Regions from separate parts of the Paenibacillus sp. alder61 genome, predicted to be linked through region 2. Evidence: predicted binding sites of a transcription regulator. Region 2 holds the regulator's gene; each other region holds the start of a gene.
What was found. Region 2 encodes Rex, which represses fermentation and respiration genes when NADH is low (regulators of the CRP and FNR family bind a similar motif). Its sites were predicted from a motif close to TTGTGAAATATTTCACAA; they were not measured.
Positions count from the first base shown of each region.

Region 1: nadA (quinolinate synthase NadA) is a predicted target of Rex. The motif match lies at 1,497-1,514, and genes of this name have one in related genera.
Region 3: LBW89_RS05915 (FAD:protein FMN transferase) is a predicted target of Rex. The motif match lies at 1,469-1,486, and genes of this name have one in related genera.

Region 1 is NZ_JAIUDG010000038.1:12,631-16,895, reverse strand. Features, by position in the region: gene ftsH (ATP-dependent zinc metalloprotease FtsH) at 1-1,212, shown strand, start outside; gene nadA (quinolinate synthase NadA) at 1,586-2,524, shown strand; gene nadB (L-aspartate oxidase) at 2,560-4,176, shown strand; gene nadC (carboxylating nicotinate-nucleotide diphosphorylase) at 4,166-4,265, shown strand, end outside.
Region 2 is NZ_JAIUDG010000015.1:34,350-38,614, forward strand. Features, by position in the region: gene LBW89_RS16675 (hypothetical protein) at 1-244, opposite strand, end outside; gene LBW89_RS16680 (DUF5590 domain-containing protein) at 466-951, opposite strand; gene LBW89_RS16685 (amidohydrolase) at 1,003-2,301, opposite strand; gene LBW89_RS16690 (redox-sensing transcriptional repressor Rex) at 2,279-2,941, opposite strand; gene dinG (ATP-dependent DNA helicase DinG) at 2,977-4,265, opposite strand, start outside.
Region 3 is NZ_JAIUDG010000004.1:228,936-233,200, reverse strand. Features, by position in the region: gene LBW89_RS05930 (ATP-binding cassette domain-containing protein) at 1-420, opposite strand, end outside; gene LBW89_RS05925 (Gx transporter family protein) at 461-1,015, opposite strand; gene LBW89_RS05920 (NusG domain II-containing protein) at 999-1,391, opposite strand; gene LBW89_RS05915 (FAD:protein FMN transferase) at 1,627-2,748, shown strand; gene LBW89_RS05910 (glycosyl hydrolase family 8) at 2,851-4,265, opposite strand, start outside.

The DNA.
Region 1 (4,265 bases), on a different contig from region 2:
CGTGCGGACATTTTGGACCCGGCCTTGCTGCGTCCGGGACGTTTTGACCGTCAGATTACGGTCGACCGTCCGGATGTGAAGGGCCGCGAAGCGGTGCTCAAGGTGCATGCGCGCAATAAGCCGCTCACCAAAGACGTACGCTTCGATGTCATCGCCAAACGGACGACCGGGTTTACCGGCGCGGATCTGGAGAACTTGCTGAACGAAGCGGCGCTCCTTGCCGCCCGCCGAAACCGCAAGGATATCTCCATGCAAGAGGTGGATGAGGCCATCGACCGCGTTATTGTCGGTACGGAGAAGCGCAGCCGCGTGATCAGCGACCGCGAGAAACGCATCGTGGCTTTCCACGAAGCGGGCCATACGATCGTGGGTTATTTCCTGGAGCACGCCGATATGGTGCACAAGGTGACGATTATCCCGCGCGGCCGGGCCGGCGGATATGTCATCATGCTTCCGAAAGAAGACCGCATGCTGGTGACGAAGCAAGAACTGCTCGACAAGGTTACGGGTCTGTTGGGCGGCCGGGTTGCGGAAGAGCTGTTCATCGGCGAGATCGGCACCGGGGCGTACAGCGACTTCCAGCAAGCGACGAGCATCGTGCGCAGCATGATCGTCGAATACGGGATGAGCGAGAAGCTCGGTCCGATGCAGTTCGGCACATCGCAAGGCCAGGTGTTCCTGGGCCGCGATATCGGACACGAGCAGAATTACAGCGATCAGATCGCTTACGAGATCGATCAGGAAATGCAGCGGTTTATCAACGAGTCCTACGAACGTTGTAAGAAGCTGTTGACGGAGCATGCCGAGGAAGTTCGCCTGATCGCCGAGACCTTGCTTGAGGTGGAAACGCTGGATCTTGATCAGATCAAGCAGTTGATCGAGCATGGGCATCTGCTGGATGCACCGGAAGCCGGCAAAGACGGCGAAGGCGGCAGCGGAAACGGCACGTCCGAAACGGGCGAACCTATCGTCGACAATGTCGGTGACGTACGCGTCCGGATTCAAGGCAAGACCGAGGATCCGGCTCCCGCAGGCCCAACCGGAGATATTCCGAACGGGATACCGGGCAGCAGCACGAACGACATTTCGAGTGATCCTACGGTCGACGCACCGGAAGGAACCGTCCGGGATGTACCGCCGACGCCGCCGGAAGGTGACAACAAAGACGGTAACGGGCAAGGCCCGGGGGGCGGCACGCCGCCAACTGTATAACAATGTATGGATATCATCCGGGAGACAGACAGGATCTGCCTCCCGGATTTTTTTATGGTTTCATCACTCAATGGCTAGTGGAATTACCGTTGGTCCCCATGTCGACTCGCTTGGTATGGCCGCCAGTCGGAGTAATGGCCTTTTGGGCCGCGATTTCACATCGCCAAGGCATTAATTAAAATTTGAGCTTTCCTGCCCGGATCGATTGACAGCCCCAACTCGCTTGTGTAAATTAGTTGTTAACACAGCCGTGTGAAATTAGGTACGTTGAAGTGACGGCAAGTATGCGTATTTTTGCACAAACATTACGATAAGGATGCGGACGAGAGAGAAGCGCGGGGGAACCGCGGTCGCATACAGGGGAGGATGTCAGGTGGAGGCTCTAGCACGGGAGCGGAAGGCGGAAATGAACCGGGAGCTTCGGGAGAAGCTGGTTCAGCTTAAGAAGGAACGCAACGCAATCATTTTGGCGCATTATTATCAGCGCGACGAAATTCAAGAAGTGGCCGATTTCCGTGGCGACTCTTTTTTGCTTGCTCAGAAGGCGGCTTCAACCGAAGCGGAAACGATCGTGTTCTGCGGCGTTCATTTCATGGGAGAGAGCGCGAAAATTTTGGCGCCGAACAAGACGGTGCTCATTCCCGATGAACGGGCCGGCTGCCCGATGGCGGATATGGTGAACGTGGATGGCTTAAGAAAGCTTAAAGCGCAGCATCCGAACGCCAAAGTGGTCACCTATATCAACTCTTCGGCTGAAGTCAAGGCGGAGACGGATATTTGCTGTACCTCCTCCAATGCCGTCAAGGTGATTAACTCGGTCGATGCGGACGAGATCATCTGGGTTCCCGACAAGAACCTGGGTCATTACGTTCAGCAGCATACGGACAAGAAAATGATCATATGGGAAGGCTATTGCAACACGCACGATATGTTGACCGTAAAAGATGTGGTCGAGATGAAAGCGAAGCATCCGGAAGCCGAGTTCGTCGTTCACCCCGAATGTCGGCCGGAGGTCGTGGCGATGGGCGATTTCGTCGGCAGCACGACCGCGATTCTTGAATATTGCAAGAAGTCGTCCGCCAAGGAATTTATCGTGGGGACCGAAGACGGGACGGGATACCAGTTGAGACTGGATAGTCCGGAGAAAACGTTCCATTTTGCCTCGAAGTTTCTCGTATGTCCTAATATGAAAGTCAATAATCTGAAAAAATTGGTGAAGTGTCTGGAAACGATGCAGCCGCAAATTTATGTCCCGCCGGCGATCGCCGACAAAGCCAGAACCTCATTAGAGCGCATGCTACAAGTTCAGTAGCATGCGCTACTCTCTGTCAAGGACAGGTGGTCACCTTGATTCCACAATACTTGGTTGATTTTGACCTGGCTGAACTCCCGGTGATCGACACGGACGTGATCGTCATCGGATCGGGCATCGCCGGGCTGTTTACGGCCATTAAAGCCTCCGAAAATCGCAAGGTCACAATGATAACGAAAAAATCGCTGATGGAGAGCAACACCCGGTATGCCCAAGGCGGCATTGCGGCGGTTATTTCCGATGAGGATTCGCCGGCCTCGCACCGGGAGGACACCCTTCTCGCCGGAGCGGGGCTCTGTTCCTCGGCATCGGTGGATATTCTGGTCCATGAAGGGCCTGAGGGCGTTAAAGAATTAATGACGCTCGGAACGGCGTTCGACCTCGAGAACGGGGAGCTTGCCCTGACGAAAGAAGGCGCGCACAGCCACCGCCGGATTTTGCACGCCAACGGCGATGCCACAGGGTATGAGATTGTCCGGGCTCTGTCGGAGCAGGTGGGCGGGCATGCCAATATCGACATCTGGGACGATCATTTCGTGATCGACTTGATTACGAAGGATAACGAATGTCTGGGCGCGTTGGTTCAGCAGCCGGATGGCGGCCGGGTTTTCCTGCGCGGAACGGCGACGGTTCTTTGCAGCGGCGGGGCCGGCCAGCTTTACCGCTATACGACCAATCCGGAGGTGGCGACCGGCGACGGCGTGGCCATGGCCTACCGGGCCGGCGCGCTGATTCGGGACATGGAGTTTATTCAATTTCATCCCACCGCCCTTTGTTACCCCGGCGCTCCGAGATTTCTCATCTCGGAGGCGGTGCGCGGCGAAGGCGCCATATTGCGAAATATCCGCGGCGAACGTTTCATGGAGAAGTATCACAGCCTTTTGGAGCTGGCTCCGCGCGATATCGTGGCCCGGGCCATCGTCAGCGAAATGGAACAGACGGGCGCTACTCACGTGTATCTGGACATTACCCACGAAGAGCCGGAAACCATCAAGCATCGTTTTCCGACCATCTATGAGACCTGCATCGGCTACGGTCTGGATATGACCACCGATTGGATTCCGGTGGCGCCGGCTGCGCATTATATGATGGGAGGCGTGCAAACGGGGCATCATGGAGAGACCAGCGTCCGCCGCCTGTTCGCCTGCGGGGAGGTTTCGTCCACCGGGGTGCACGGCGCGAACCGGCTGGCGAGCAACTCCCTGTCCGAGGCGGTCGTCTTCGGACGGCGGATCGTGGAACGGATTCGGCAGTTGGCTCCGCTGGCCGAGACGGGCGCGGGCATCGCTTGCCGGTCGGACCGGCACGAGGCGGTAATCCAGCCGATCGTCGAACGGCGGCTGAAGCTGCAGAAAGTCATGGTCCGGCAGGTAGGAGTACGCCGAACCAAGGGCGGGCTGCTTAAAGGAATCGAGGAACTGAAGCGGCAGCTGCCGATTTTCGGAGCGGTTTTACATACCCGGGAGCAGTTGGAGTTTGCCAATATGCTGACCTGCGCCCTATTGCTGTCCGAGTCGGCGTTGGTCCGTGAGGAAAGCCGAGGCGGACACTATCGGGAGGATTTCCCCGAAAGGGATGACGCGCGGTGGCGCAGGCATATTTTATGTCACCGGGAAAAAGGAATGTTGGAGGAAATCAGCGATGATGTTTAATGGATATAACGAAGGCCTGGTGGAATCGATTCGGTTGTGGCTGAAGGAGGATGTCGGCTCGGGCGATGTCACGACGGGCGTGACCATTC
Region 2 (4,265 bases):
TGCCGCCCTCCCGCTCAATTTGCTGAACGAGGCTCCCCAAATCCGTCCCGGGTTCCAAATCGAGTTTCAACTCCACCTGTTTTGGGGTAATATTCGTTTGTACACTTCTTACACCTTCCATAGCGTTGACTTTATGTTCAAACGGGCTCTCCACAGCCCAATGTCGATATGCAAACCATCCTCCGAACAACAACAGTGCGGATACGGCCACACTAGCCACAATCGGTCCAACACGCAATTTCACGTTGATGTCCTCCTTGGTGTACAAAAATATAAATGAATAGTATATCAGTGAATAGTAGACGAGTATGCAAAATAAACTTACAAAGATGAGTATATCACATCGTATATACGATTTCGAATCAAGTTGTGAATTTATTTTAAATTTTATCAAAAAAACAGCCCCGAAGGACTGCTTTTTGGCAAAAACACAAATTTATTCATCCGTTCAATCGAAATAATATGTTACCGGTTGGGCAAAGTAAACACTTCTTCCAACGGCTCTCCATCGCTGAAACGGAAGAACCGGTAATAATGATGAGCTTTCTCTTTGTAAAAGAGCTGCCATACATATTGGTCGTTGTAAATGCCCGGCATCAGTCGTACAGGGGTGATCCCGGGAAATTTGTCTTTAATGATTTTCCGGATCTGACTTTCCGATACGCCCTCGTCCATGGGTTTCACTTCCGGAGTCCCCTTTTCCGGCAGCCAGACCATCACTTCCCGGCCGTTTTCGTCCTTCCCCTGCACGACCCAGCATACCTGATCCCAGACGGATTTCCACACCTCATCGGCCTCCGTCAGCCCAGTTTCTTGCATCGCCCGCTGAATCGCTTGCTTCTCTCCCCGCCATAAATCCTGCTCAACAAAAAGATAGTAGCGGTGAAGCCCGATGAGGACGAGCCCCAGTATCAGAAGGGAGAGCAAGATCCATTTGGTTCTGTTTCTCAACCTTCTCTTCCTTTCCCCGATCGGCGTAGTATCAACATCCTATAGATCGTCTTATCGGCCGAGAAGGCGCTCAAACGCTGCTTGGGCTTCAAACCTTACTTTCTCCTCGTCGAGCGTGAGACAAGCGCCATGTTTGACCACTTGCTTGCCGTTCACCCAAACATGCTCCACATCTTTCGGCCCTGCCGAATACACGATATGGGAAATATAGTCCGTACGAGGCAGAAAATGCGCCTGTTCCGTGTTCAGGGCGATAAAATCCGCCTTCATGCCGGCAGCGAGTCGACCCGTATCCTGGAGAAATAACGACTTCGCCCCGTATTCCGTCCCCATGCGCAGCGCCTCAGCCGCCGGAACTGCCGTCGGGTCTCCCGATACGCCTTTATGAATCAGTGCCGCCAGACGAATTTCCTCGAACATATCGAGGTTATTGTTGCTGGCAGGTCCATCCGTACCCAGCGATACGGTAACCCCGGCCTTGAGCAGCTCGGGAACGCGGGCCACGCCGCTAGCCAGCTTCAGGTTGCTTCCGGGATTATGAGATATCGCGACCCGGTGCTCGGCCAAAACGCCGATTTCCTCGTCCGTCAAGTGGACGGCATGGGCCAGCAGCGTCGGCCGGCTGAACATGCCGAGATTCAGCAGGTGCTGAACCGGGCGGACGCCGTAGTCGGCCACATTTTGCTCCACCTCGGCTCTCGTCTCCGACATGTGCGTGTGCATCGGCAAATCGAGATCATGCGCCGCTTGCACAATTTTTTCAATGTAATCCGGAGGACAAGTATATGGAGAATGCGGCGAAATCATCGTGGTGATTCTCCCGTCGGCCTTGCCGTGCCACTCGCGCGCAAAATTGACCGCCTCGTTCAGCTTGCTTTGCTGCACTTCAGGCGGGCAGAGCCCGATGACACCGCGCGTTAGAACGGCGCGGATTCCCGATTTTTCGACCACGGCAGCCGCCTGGTCCATATGGTCGTACATATCCAAAAAGGTGGTGGTCCCGCCTTTCAACATCTCCAGCACGGACAACGCCGTTCCCCAATAAACATCCTCGCCGGTAAATTTCGCTTCCATCGGCCACATCTTCTCCTGCAGCCACTCCTGAAGCACCATGTCGTCGCCGTAGCCGCGCAAAAGCGACATCGCCGCGTGACCGTGCGTATTAATCAAGCCGGGGAGAAACAACAGGCCCTTGCCGTCAAACGTCTCGGCCCCTTCCACGCCCTGCGGCCGCTCCGTTCCGACATATGTGATCCGGTCTCCTTCGACCAGCATATAGCCCCGAATGACAGGGGTCTTCTGATCCTGCACCGCAAAGGTCCCGTCTTTAATCAGCCATTTTCGCGTCATGTTCCGTATGTTCCTTTCCAGCATCCAGATAATAGGCCAAACTCATCAAATCGGTTGTGAAATCCGCCGCATGAACGCGCACTTCGGAGGGTACCTTTAAGATGGTCGGCGCGAAATTCAGAATCGCTCCGATTCCCGCAGCCACCAATTGATCGGCAACCCGCTGCGCCTCCACATCGGGAACGGTGATGATCCCGATTCGGATGTTGTTGCTTCGGACCGTATCGACCAACTCGTCGATCGGCTGAATCGTAATATTGTTGATCTGCGTCCCGATCTTGTGAGGGGATGCGTCAAAAACCGCCACAATCTTCATATTATCTTTCAAGTACGCGTTATAATTCGACAACGCTTGGCCCAGGTTACCGGCCCCGATTAAAGCGACGTTAATCTGCTGATCCAAATTCAGAATTTGACGGATTTTCTCGATCAGATACGATACGTCGTAGCCGATCCCTTTGCGGCCGAAATCGCCGAAATAAGCCAGGTCTTTGCGGATTTGAGCCGGATTCAGATCCAGCTTCTGCCCAAGCTCCTGCGAGGATACCGTCGGCACCTCCCGGCGGCTGAGTTCATTGAGAAAACGCAGGTACACCGGCAGGCGGCGAACCACCGCATCCGAGATTTTTTCCGATTTCATCAAATTTCCCCCTACGTACACGATTTGAGGAACACTTAAGATTCCCCGGCGTTGAGCCATTCCGAAATCCGCGGCACCATCTGCTCCAGCGGCATATGCTCCATTTTCGGTCCGGGCAAAGAATATAAAAAGTATTTACCGTAATAAGATTCCAAGATCCGAGTATCATAAACCACCACGATCCCGCGATCCTGCGAAGAGCGGACCAATCTGCCGAAACCTTGTTTAAAACGGATGACGGCCTGGGGAACGGATAGCTTCATGAACGGGTTCTTCTTCTCTTGCTGCAGCCGCTCGCTCTTGGCTTCCACCAGCGGATGGTTCGGCGGTTGGAACGGCAGCCGGACGATGGCTAGACTCGTTAAAGCCTCCCCGGGTATATCGACGCCTTCCCAGAAACTGCTCGTGCCGAGCAAAACCGAAGCGTGCTGCCCTTGGAACCTGCGGGTCAGCTTCGTCCGGCTCCCGCTGTCCATCCCTTGCCCGATCACGGTGATGCCCCGCTCGGAAAGCAATTCCTTCAGCGGGTCATACACCTGCCGCAGCATTCGGTAGGACGTAAACAGAACCAGCATCCTGCCATGGGTGGCGGTCGCCGTATCGGCCAGGGACCGAACGAGCGTGGAAACAAAATAGTCGTCTCCGACGCTGCCTTTCACACTTGGAAAATCCCGCGGAATGACCAGCAGCGCCTGCTCCCTGTAATTGAACGGGGACGGGAGCATGGCGGTATTGAGCCGATCCTGCTCCGCCGCTTCGGCAAGCCCCAATTGATCGATCATATACTGGAAAGACTTGTCGACCGAGAGGGTCGCCGAGGTCATCACTACACTCTTCTTCTTGTTGAAGAAAAATTCCTTCAATTGGGCGCTCACATCGATCGGCACCGCAAAAATTTGCAGCGATTTGCTGCGGTAATTCCCGTTGCCTTCGATCCAGTAGACGGTATTCGCGTCTTCCAGCTTGATAAAGAAGCGGAGCGCCTCCCGCTCGGTGGCAAGGTCCTTCAATAAGCCGCCGATATCGGTGATCAGGCTGTCATAGCCGAAGTCATGCTCATCGTCCTTCAACTCGCCGATCAGCCTTTCCGCTTTGCGGATCACGTCGCCCAGAGCGACATAAATCTGGTTCTCCAGCTCAGCCAGCGTATCCCATTGCTTCGGTCTCTTCTGGGGCAGCAGGCGCAGCACGAATTGCCCCGGATCTCCAGGCGCCGCGTCGCTGCGTTCCGGCATTAGGCTGAACATCTGATCCGCCAGGCGGTCCCAGACTTCCTTCACATCGACCAGGGTCGGATACAGCCCGTCGATGACGGAGCACCACT
Region 3 (4,265 bases), on a different contig from region 2:
GGAGGGGTGTTTGGACAGCAGATGGCCGATTTCCAGCTTTTCCGCGTAACGGTGAACCCGCTCGACCATCTCCTCGCGCGGCAGGCATCTCCCTTCCAGGCCGAAGGCGATATCTTCCTCGACGGTGGCCCCGATAAACTGGTTATCCGGGTTCTGAAACACCATCCCGATTCGCGGCCGGATTTGCTGAACGGTCTCCTTAAGCAGAGGCGTTCCTTCTACTATAATGGTGCCGGCGTTGGCGGCCAGAAGCCCCCCGAGCAGCCTTGCCAGCGTCGATTTGCCGCAGCCGTTCGGACCGACGAGGGAAACCCAGCTTCCCTGCGGGATGGAGAAGGACAAATCGCTGAGGACCGGATGTTCCGGGTCATAAGAAAAAGAGACCTGCTGCAGTTCATACGCGAGCCCGGTAGAATTCATCGTCATTCCCCTTTCCGGCCGATCTCCGGCCATAAATTGGCTAGGCGTTCTCGGTCAAAAATCCGTCGAACAGCGCGAGTTTGGACAAAGACGGGATCAGATAGCGAACCGCGATACCGACCGCGATGCCGGTCAATACCCCCATGAGAAGCAGCATCGGCAAGTAGTAGAATATATTCGACGTTTTGAAGTACAGCGCCGCCGTGGTCAGCTGGCCGATGTTATGGGCGATCCCCCCCACGATGCTGATTCCGATGACGCTAAGCCGTTTGCGTCCAACCAGCAGCAGGAACCACATCGCCGCGAAGCTGAACAGCGCCCCCATAATACTGAATAAAAAGCTGGAAAACGTGCCGAAAATAAAAGCCGTCAGCAGCGTTTTTAACAGCACCATCATCAGGGCGTCCCTTGCCCGGAGAAAATAAAGGCACGTCAGCACCATGATGTTGGCCAACCCCAGTTTGGCGCCGGGGATGCTCATATTCACGGGGATCACGCTTTCCACCAGGCTGAGCACAACCGCTACCGCGGCAAAAATGGCGACGATGACCGTTCTTTTTAAGGCCAGATGGGATTGTTCATTTAACGACGGCATCGACCTCATCTCCTTCTCCGGGCGCCCCTTCGATTTCCACGAGCAGCTTATTCGGCAAACAAACGATGGTCCCGCCGTTGCGCTCAATGAATCCAAACGTATAACACACTTTATCCGGGCAGTCCGCATCGATCATTTCAATCCCGTAATCGTGAACCTTCAAGAGGTTGTACCCGTACTCCGTTTTAATCTCGATCTCCTGTTCCTCTCCGGTTAACTCCACCGTGCGCAACAGTTTGCCGTTTACAGAAATTTTAGCGATGCGAGTCTCGTTGTGATATTTTTCACTTGATTCCCCGGCAAACCAGCGGGGGACCAAGAACGCCGCGGCAATGACAACGATCAGCCCGATCAGCAGGATATCTCCACGTTTCATGGCTAACTCCTTTATCTTATTTTTTAATTATATAAATCTTAGATGAAACCATTATACCTGTAACTTTCCTCACTCCCATGTGATAAATGTCTCAATCTAGGACCCATTTCACAAAATCCTCACTTAAAAGACGGTTTATGAGAATAATTCTTACTTTGTGAATAAAAGTACTTTTAGCTCATTTTTATTTCTGCTAAAATCAAGGCGAGATAACGGGAGAAATGAGGCTACGCATATGAAAAAGAACAAAACGGCAATCCTGTTGCTGGCTCTGACCATGATTACGACGCTGCTTGGAGGCTGTACAAACGGCGATTCCGCGAATGTGAAGGCGGCGGACATCCCGGCCGATGTGCGGGCCGCCTCCGCCGCGAAGGATTCGTCGAAGTCAGGAACCTCCGTAAAGCCTTTGGCGCAGACCTTTTTTATATTTGATACCGTCGTCAACATCAAAATTTACGATAACCGGGCTACCGCCAACAACTTTAAAGAGCTGGAAGCTCTGATGAAAGATATCGACCGCAAAATCAGCCGGACGAACGAGGACAGCGAGATCCATAAGGTAAACGCGCAAGCGGGTATCGCCCCCGTGGAGGTTTCGCCGGATACGTTCGAACTCGTGCAGCTCGCCGTCGACTATGCCCGGAAAACGGACGGCCTGCTGGACCCGTCGATCGGCCCGCTCGTCAGCCTTTGGAACATCGGCCATGAGGGAGCCCACGTCCCACCGGCCGCGGACATCGAAGCCGCCCGCAAGCTGACGGATTACCGCAGGATCGAGCTTAACCCGGAGAAACACGAGATTTACCTGCGTGATAAAGGGATGCAGCTCGACCTTGGCTCCTACGGAAAAGGCTACGCCGCGGACGCCATCTACGACTATTTGGCGGAACAGGGTTTCAGCAGCGCGATCATCGACCTGGGGGGCAATATTTTTGCGATGGGCAGCAAGCCGGGCGGCTCCACCTGGAACATCGGTATTCAAGATCCTTCGCAGGAACGGGGCAATCCGATCGGTACCGTCCGGGTCGAAGACAAAACCGTCGTTACCGCCGGGATTTACGAGCGCTTCTTCGTGGAAGACGGCAAACTGTACCAGCATATCATCGACCCGCGTTCCGGCTATCCGGTCGATAACAATATCAGCAGTGTCACGATCGTGACGGACCGCTCCACCGATGCCGATACGATGGACACTTCCCTGCTGATTATGGGCATTGAGGACGGGCTTAAATTCGCGGAAAATACGCCGAACACGGAAGTCCTTTTTATCACGAAGGACAAGAAGCTGTACGCTTCTCCCGGATTTAAGGAAATGTTGAAGAAGACCAACGACAGCTATACGTTCGCCAACTAGTTTACGCAGGAAAACCCCCGCTATCTTTACAAAGCGGGGGTTTTTGAATATCGCGACGGTGCCATAGAGAAACCCGGGCTTTGCCCGGGTTTCTCTTTCAGATTATAAGCCGTATTTCTTGAAAATGCGGTGAATCATGACCGCGGATTCCGCCCGCGTTGTTGGGGCTCCCGGGCGAAGGTTCGCCCCGTCGCCCTGGACGATGCCTTCCTTGACGAGAGACGCAGCGCTGTCTACAGCATAGTCGGCCAGGGTATCGGCGTCCGTAAAACGTTCCAGGTCGGCCGCGATTCCCGCGCCATCGCCGAGGTTGCCTCCCAGCCGCAGCGCTCTAGCCGTCAGCACCATCATTTCCTGCCGGGAAACGGCCGCTTGCGGATTGAAACGGTCGGCGCCGACTCCTTTGGCGATACCGAGTTTTTTGGCGATGCCCAGCGCTTCGTAATAATAAGCGTCCGAAGCGACATCGCCGAAGCTGGTCGCAAAATCGGCTTTCAGTCCGAGCGCTCGCACCAGCAGCACGGTGAATTCCGCCCTAGTAATTTTTCGTCCCGGTTCGAAGGTCGTATCGGACGTGCCCCGGATAATGCCTTGGGCCGCCAGTTCTTCAATCGCCTCTTTCGCCCAAGCGTATTTATCGCCGATATCGATAAAGTTCTTCTTCCCTGGCCGAGTCCCGCCCGCATCGGGGGTTTTCCCCGGTTCCGGCGCCGTAACTTCCGGTTCGGTCTTCGTTCCGCCCGGTGTGGACGCCGAACCACCGCCACTAGATCCGGAACCGCCGGAGCTGCCAGAACCGCCACCCGACGATCCCAGCGTTGCCACGAACCTCATATTGCTCATTTTCGACAAGTTTCCTGCCGCGTCGAACGCAACCACAAAATATTTGTACGTCGTACCCGGGGACAGGCCGGTATCCCGATACTCCGTCTTCATCGTCGTTGCGATCTCGACGTCGTCACGGTATATTTTGTAACCGGCAACGCCCAGATTGTCGGAGGACGGAGCCCATTTCAGCGTAATGGCCGTGGACGAAGCGGCCTCCGCTTTTTCGATCGTCGGTTCGGAAGGCGCCTCGGTGTCCGTCACGGAAGGCGACCACCAATTGCCCGATACGACAATCATGCTCAGCAGGCGCAGATTGTTGCCGAAATACACATCATCTTCCGTCCGTACCGCCGCATTGTGATCCCACAACCGGTTCAGCCACGTTTGATTGGAGGAATCGACCATCGCGCTTACCATCAGCGGAGCGGAGAAAGTAATAGCCCCATATTCCTCGATCGCTTGCGAGCCGTCCAGTTTGTACCCCGCCCGGATTTGGTCCGGATCCCCGTTGGTAACCCCGCGAATCCATTGGTTCAGCTTACCGAGCTGTTCCTTCGCCCGCGCGTCGCCGGTGATCAGGTAATCGGTGCCGATCCGCCAAGGCGTGCGGGAAGAGTTGTAACTGTAATCCCCGTCGTATTCCGATTCCAGGAAGTTCGGTTCCGCGGGAGCGTATTTGCCGCCGGACT